One region of the Kribbella sp. NPDC049174 genome, then DNA from elsewhere that is predicted to be linked to it. Evidence: riboswitches for the same ligand, from Rfam matches in the RefSeq annotation. Region 1 holds a riboswitch; the other holds the start of a gene.
The links. A riboswitch is a leader RNA that binds a small molecule or an ion and turns the genes downstream of it on or off. The one in region 1 is predicted to bind FMN.

Region 1 (3,395 bases):
TACCAGCCGTAGAGGCTGACCAGGGCGAAGAACACCTGGCGCCCGGCCTGGCCCCACAGATCCTTGTCCTGCGGGGTGTCGAAGATCCCGCCGACGAAGACTGTGAAGAGCAGGATGTTGCCGACGATGCCGACCGGCCAGGCGGCCACCAGTCGGCGCATGCCGAACAGTGCGCTGCCGAGGCCGAACACGTTGCCGACGATCTCGCGGACCAGCACCGGCGAACCGGCGATGGTCACCTCGGCGTGCAGCAACCAGTCGATCACTTGGTGCCTCCCAGTAGGCGTTCGACGTACTTGGCGATCACGTCGACCTCGAGGTTGACGGTGTCGCCGACGGCGTTGCGGCCGAGCACGGTGAGCTCGAGCGTGGTCGGGATCAGGCTGACGCCGAAGGTGCCGGTCGCGTCGTCCACGTCGGTCACCGTCAGGGAGACGCCGTCGATGGCGATCGAACCCTTCTCGGCGACGTACTTGAGGATGTTCGCGGGCGCGGCCACCCGGACGTCTTCCCAGTGCTCGCCCGGCGTGCGGCTCGCGATCGTGCCGACCCCGTCGACGTGGCCCTGGACGATGTGCCCGCCGAGCCGTGCGTGGGCCGGCACCGCGCGCTCCAGGTTGACCTGCGAGCCCTTGGTGGCCTGGCCGAGGCTGGTGCGCTGCAACGTCTCCCGCATCACGTCGGCGGTGAAGGTGCCGTCACCGTGCTCGACCACCGTGAGGCAACAGCCGTTGACGGCGATCGAGTCGCCGTGCCCGGCGTCCTCGGTGACCTTCGGGCCGCGGATGGTGAGCCGGGCGGCGTCCCCGTCCAGCAGGTCCAGTGACTCGACCGTGCCGAGTTCTTCGACGATTCCGGTGAACATTCAGCGTTTCCTTTGGAGTTCGAGCGGCGTCAGGGTCAGCCGGACGTCGTCGCCGAGGCGGGTGACGTCCGCTAACTTGAACCGCCGCAGGTGGTCGATCGATTCCGCCCCCAGGTCCCCGATCGCGGCGTACCCGGAGCCGAGCACGGCCGGGGCGACGTACGCGACGATCTGGTCGACCAGCTGCGCGCGGAGGAAGGCGGCGGCCAGCGTCGGACCGCCCTCGAGCCAGAGGTGCCGGATGTGGCTGTCGTCCAGCTGCCGGAGCACCTCGGCCGGGTCATGGGTGGGCAGTAGGAGCGTCGGCGCGCGGTCGTTGCGGATCTTCGCGGTCGGCGGGATCTCCCGGTCGCCGACGACGACGCGCAGCGGCTGCCTGGCGGCCGGTACGTCGTTCTCGTCGCGGACCGTCAGCTCCGGGTCGTCGACCAGCACGGTCTGGGTGCCGACCGCGACCGCGTCACACTCGGCCCGCTTCCGGTGCACGTCGGCGCGCGCGATCGGTCCGGTGATCCACCGGCTGCTCCGGTCCGGAGCCGCCGAGCGCCCGTCGAGAGTGGTGGCGAACTTCCAGGTGACGAACGGCCGGCCCATCCGGACGCTGTGCAGCCAGACGTGGTTGACCGCCTCGGCCTCGGTCTGGAGCACGCCCTCCTCGACCTGGATGTTCTTGCTCCGGAGCTTGTCCGCGCCACCGGAGGCCTGCTTGTTCGGGTCCGGTACGGCGTACACCACCCGGGCCACCCCGGCCGCGATCAGCGCGTCGGCGCACGGCCCGGTCCGGCCGGTGTGATTGCACGGTTCCAAGGTCACGTACGCCGTACCGCCGCGGGCCCGATCACCCGCCATGGTCAGTGCCTCGACCTCGGCATGGGGGCCACCGGCAACGGCGTGGAAGCCCTCACCGACCGGATGACCGTCCCGTCCGGTGATGACACAGCCGACCACCGGGTTGGGGTGGGTGCTGCCGATGCCCTTCGCGGCCAGCTCGACCGCCCGTCGCATCCAGGCGACATCGATCGGCGAAGCGTTGTTCACTCACGGTCCCTCGTCGTCACGGACGCACTCCGGGGCTCGTGACAACCGGCATGCACGCACTGCCGTCCGGAACTGCCCACTCGCCGTTGAGGCTCGCGTCGCCGGACGTCAGAGCGCACCCGCCGATCGCGTGCGCCTCCCATCCGGACTTTCACCGTCGGTCCCGGAATTCCACCAGGTCAACCGGCCGCTCAACCGCTGCGGCCGGGTCGCGGACTATTACCGCCGGCTCGGAATTACACCGACCCCGGAGCACGCGAGTGGGTTCACTCGTACCTCAAGTGTGCCACTGCCACCCCAGTCCACCAGGACCCAGGTCACATCCTGGGCACCCGCCGGGTGAGCGCGAGCGCCACCGAGGCGGTCACACAGGCAGCCGCGACGGTCAGGATGAGGGGCCGGTAGCCGAACGCCTCGGCCAGCGCCGCACCGGCCAGCGGCCCGACGGTGGCCATCGGCAACCACCGCGCCGACACACTGGTGACGAGCCGCCCGCCTCAGAATTCATCAACCGCAGTATTTCACTGGCGGCGGGTTGACCGAGGCGGGCCGGTGGGGCGGTAGGTTCTTGCCGGTGGAGGCGTTTGCGGGCCGGTATCGGCTGATCGACCTGATCGGGACCGGCGGGATGGGCTCGGTCTGGCGGGCGTGGGACCTGCGGCGGTCGGCGTACGTCGCGGCGAAGGTGCTCGGGCAGCACGATGCGGCCGCGTTGCTGCGGTTCGTCCGGGAGCAGTCGTTGCGGATCGAACACCCGCACGTGGTCGCACCGCATGGGTGGGCGGCCGACGACGACAAGGTCGTGTTCGCGATGGACCTGGTCCGCGGCGGCTCCGTCGCGACGCTGCTCGGCGACCACGGCCCGCTCCCCACGTCGTACGTCGCCGTCCTGCTCGACCAACTCCTGCACGGCCTGTCCGCAGTCCACGCGGCCGGCGTCGTACACCGCGACCTGAAGCCCGCCAACCTGCTCCTCGACGCCACCGGCAAGGGCCGCCCGCACCTCCGCCTGTCCGACTTCGGCGTAGCCGGCCTCCTCAACGAGCCCCGCATGACCCGCCACAGCACCGTCCTCGGCACGCCCGGCTACATAGCCCCCGAGCAACTGGCCGGAGCCGACCCCGACCCACGTCAGGACCTGTACACAGTCGGTGCCGTCGCCGCCGAGCTCCTCACCGGAGAGCGGCCCGGCCCGGACGGCAAGCTCCCACCCGTCGATGGGCCGCTGGCCGAATTCATCCGCCGCAGTACGGCGACCGACCCGTCCCAACGCCCCGACTCCGCCCACGCCGCCGGCCGCCTCCTCGCCGAGTCCGGCGCCCTCCCACCCGCCCAGACGACCCCCTGGTCCACCCAACCCGACTCCCCCGAAGTCTTCGACCAACTCCCACCCCTGCCAGTCACCTGGACGCCCACCGGCCCGGCCAAGCAACCGGACACCCGAACTCCCGCACCGAGCCACCGCGAGACCACCTCGGTCGCACCACCCTCC
Region 2 (3,395 bases), on a different contig from region 1:
CCACCGCGTCCCGCAGTCCGTAGCGGCCCTGCAACTCGTCCTCGAGATCGCTGTGCACCCCGCTCGGCATGGTCACCACGGTGTGCACGATGCCGACCTCGACGGCCTGTTTGAGCATCCGCGACACGCGGGCCTGAGAGAGGTTCAGCTCGGTGGCGATACGGGGCTGCCGGATGCCCTTCTCGTGGTACATCCGGGCCACCTTCGCGAGCAGCCGCAGCTCGTCCAGCCCCGGCTGGCGCACCGCGCGGTTGCCGTTGGCCACCTCAACCCCCTAACAGACGATCAGCATTGGACTATAGGTCAGCCGCGCAGATGTAGACGCGCGGTGCGCCGCCTGGGTCTGGCAGCGGATCCCGCGGCGCGGCGCGTTTCCCGGTCGCGACCACCGAGCCGTCGCGCGGATCCACGATCCGGTAACCGAGCGGAATCGCGTCGTCGAAGATCATCACCGGCCCGCCGTTGTCCCGGTACACCACGAACAGCTCGCCGGGCACGCTCAGCGCCCGCCCGGTGATCGCCCCGGTCCAGTCCGGTGCCATGTCGGTCGTCGCCAGCCCCGCGAGGATCTTCGGCAGCAGCCCGACGTACGACGACCCCTCGAAGCCGACCGCCTCGCGCCAGCCGGCTCCCGGCGCGGTGAAGAACTCCGACTGGCCGGTCTCACCCGGGTGCAACAGCCACTGCCACAGACTGCCCGCGCCGTAGACGACGCCCATCGTCCCGCCCGCACACAGGTTGCTCCAGGCCTCGTGCCCCTGCCACCAGCCGGCCGCCCTGCCGAGGTCCCGGGTGTTCTCGTACGTCGGCTCGCCGTTCGCGACGGCCTTGACCGGCAGGTTCCGCCACATGTCCGCGACTCGCTCGGGCACGTGCTCGCCCTGGTGGCCGGTCTGGCACCACTGGAAGTCGAGCCACTCCGCGTCCTGGTGGGCGTTCGCCTGGATGTGGGGCCGGTAGTGGATCCCGGTCGGCTGGCCGTAGCAGTCGGTCGCGTGCACCTCCTCTCCACCGGCTGCGATCTGCGGTTCGCGGCCCGATCCGTCGCCGCCGACCAGGTAGATCGCGGGCTGAGCGCCGTACCGGGCGACGAGGTAGCGGCAGTACCGCGCGTACTCAGCCGGCGGTACGACGGTGCCGGCGACTTCGAGGCCCTTCCAGCCGAAGCCCTGGAACACGGGCTGGAGGACCGGGACGAGGCCGTGGTCGACCAGGATCCGGAGCAGTTCGTCGAGGTACTGGAAGTACTCGACGTTCAGCTCGTTCAGGTGGCCCTCGGGGAGGTCCTCGAAACCGACGGCGAAGCTCTCGTCCTGAGTGCGGTCCCGCGGGCCGACGGCTCGCATGTCGGGCTGGACAGTCATCAGCAGTACGGCGTTGAAGCCCTTGGCCTGCCGGTCGGCGGCGTACTCCCGGACCTGCTCGGGTGTCGCTCGCCAGGGCAGCGCCCACGCGGTGTCCGCGGCCAGGATCGCGGGCGTACCGTCCGCGTGCACCAGGCTGCGGCCGCCGGGCGACATCCGCCAGAAACCGTGGGCGTAGAACGGGTGCTCGCTGTCGGCGGCGGTGACGTCGAACTCACCACTCTCGTCGCCACTCGACCACTTCCAGCGGCCGGGCTCGGGCGCAGCGAAGCGGACGCGCCACGTCCGTCCACCGTCCCAGAAGGCCGGGCGCCGCAGCCGCAGGCCGGATTCGTGCTCGAACTCCGCCCAGACCTCGACGTCGGTGTAGGGGTCGGCGACCTCCGGAACACCGGTCAGCTCGAGCTCGTGCTCACGCCAGACTGAGATGGACATGACACTCCAAGGGTGGTTGTGACGGATAGACTGAGCGGCGAACAGCAAGACCACACGTGCTCTGGGGTCGGTGAAATTCCGAGCCGGCGGTGACAGTCCGCGACCCGTACCTCCGCGAGGAGGTGCGGTTGACCTGGTGGAACTCCGGGACCGACGGTGAAAGTCCGGATGGGAAGACGCACGTGGCAGTCTTCGCGGTGCGCTGCCGACGGTTCCGTCGGAGGTGCCCGCGGAGCTTGTCGTTGCCCCGGAGTGCCAGGCCGAGAGGACAACGACCGTGAGCTCCGCGACTACAACCCACCTGGACACCATCCAGCGCGCGATCGAAGAGATCGCCCTGGGCCGGCCCGTCGTGGTCGTCGACGACGAGGACCGCGAGAACGAAGGCGACCTGACCTTCGCCGCGAGCCTCGCCACTCCCGAACTGATGGCCCTGCTGGTCCGCCACACCAGCGGCTACGTCTGCGCCCCGGCCGCGCCGGAGCTCCTCGACCGGCTCGAGCTCCCGCTGATGGTGCCGAACAACCAGGACAGCCTGCGGACCGCGTACACGATCTCGGTCGACGCGAGCACCGGGATCGGGACCGGGATCTCGGCGGCCGACCGGGCCCGGACCGTCCGCGTGCTGGCCGACCCGTCGGCACAGCCCGCGGACCTGATCCGGCCCGGTCACATCCTCCCGTTGCGCGCGGTGGAGGGCGGCGTCCGGCAGCGGCCCGGTCACACCGAGGCCACCGTCGAACTCGTCCGGCTGGCCGGACTGCCGCCGGTCGGTGTGATCGGCGAACTGATGAACGACGACGGCACCCTGATGACCGGGCCCGACCTGCGCGCGTTCGCCGACACTCACGATCTCGCGATGATCTCGATCGCCGACCTGGTCAGTTACTTGTCTTGAGCAACTGCCGGGCGGAGTCCGCGATGCCCTCCGGCGAGAGCCCGTAGCGGTCCAGCAGATATCCGGCCGACCCCGTGGGTGCGAACTCGGGGATCCCGAGGATCGACACCCGCGCCGGATGATGCTGTACGACGGTCTCCGCGACCGCACCGCCGAGGCCGCCGCCGGTCACCGCCTCCTCCGCGGTGACGATGCCGGCCGTCTCCCGCGCGGCCGCGACCACGGCGTCGACGTCCAGCGGTTTCACCGTCGGCATCGACAGCACCCGGGCCGAGATCCCTTCGGTGGCGAGCTGCTCGGCCGCGACCATCGCCCGCCACAGCACGGTGCCGTTACTGATCAGCGTGACATCGTCACCGGCCCGGACCGTGATCGCCTTGCCCAGCTGGAACTCGTAGTCCTCCGCGTACACCTTCGGCACACTCATCCGGCTGACCCGGATGAACACCGGCCCGTCCGAGGCCGCCGCCCAGCGCAGCGCGGCCGCCGTCTCGATCGGGTCGGCCGGCACGATCACGGTCAGGTTCGCGATCGCCCGCAGCCAGGCGATGTCCTCGATCGAGTGGTGGGTCGGGCCCAGTTCGCCGTACGCGACGCCGGGGCTCATCCCGCACAGCTTCACGTTGGTGTTCGAGTAGGCGACGTCCGCCTTGATCTGTTCCAGCGCGCGGCCGGTCAGAAAGCAGGACGCGGCCGAG

Region 2: another riboswitch for FMN. It lies ahead of ribB (3,4-dihydroxy-2-butanone-4-phosphate synthase); the one in region 1 lies ahead of ribD (bifunctional diaminohydroxyphosphoribosylaminopyrimidine deaminase/5-amino-6-(5-phosphoribosylamino)uracil reductase RibD).

Annotation. Positions count from the first base shown of each region.
Region 1 covers NZ_JBICSZ010000017.1:41,901-45,295, reverse strand. The annotation lists gene pnuC (nicotinamide riboside transporter PnuC) at 1-266, opposite strand, end outside; gene ACGFIF_RS42555 (riboflavin synthase) at 263-865, opposite strand; gene ribD (bifunctional diaminohydroxyphosphoribosylaminopyrimidine deaminase/5-amino-6-(5-phosphoribosylamino)uracil reductase RibD) at 866-1,903, opposite strand; FMN riboswitch at 2,030-2,163, opposite strand; gene ACGFIF_RS42545 (hypothetical protein) at 2,221-2,358, opposite strand; gene ACGFIF_RS42540 (serine/threonine-protein kinase) at 2,478-3,395, shown strand, end outside.
Region 2 covers NZ_JBICSZ010000008.1:24,522-27,916, reverse strand. The annotation lists gene ACGFIF_RS32090 (sugar-binding transcriptional regulator) at 1-265, opposite strand, end outside; gene ACGFIF_RS32085 (DUF4038 domain-containing protein) at 297-1,799, opposite strand; FMN riboswitch at 1,852-1,985, shown strand; gene ribB (3,4-dihydroxy-2-butanone-4-phosphate synthase) at 2,077-2,697, shown strand; gene ACGFIF_RS32075 (transketolase family protein) at 2,681-3,395, opposite strand, start outside.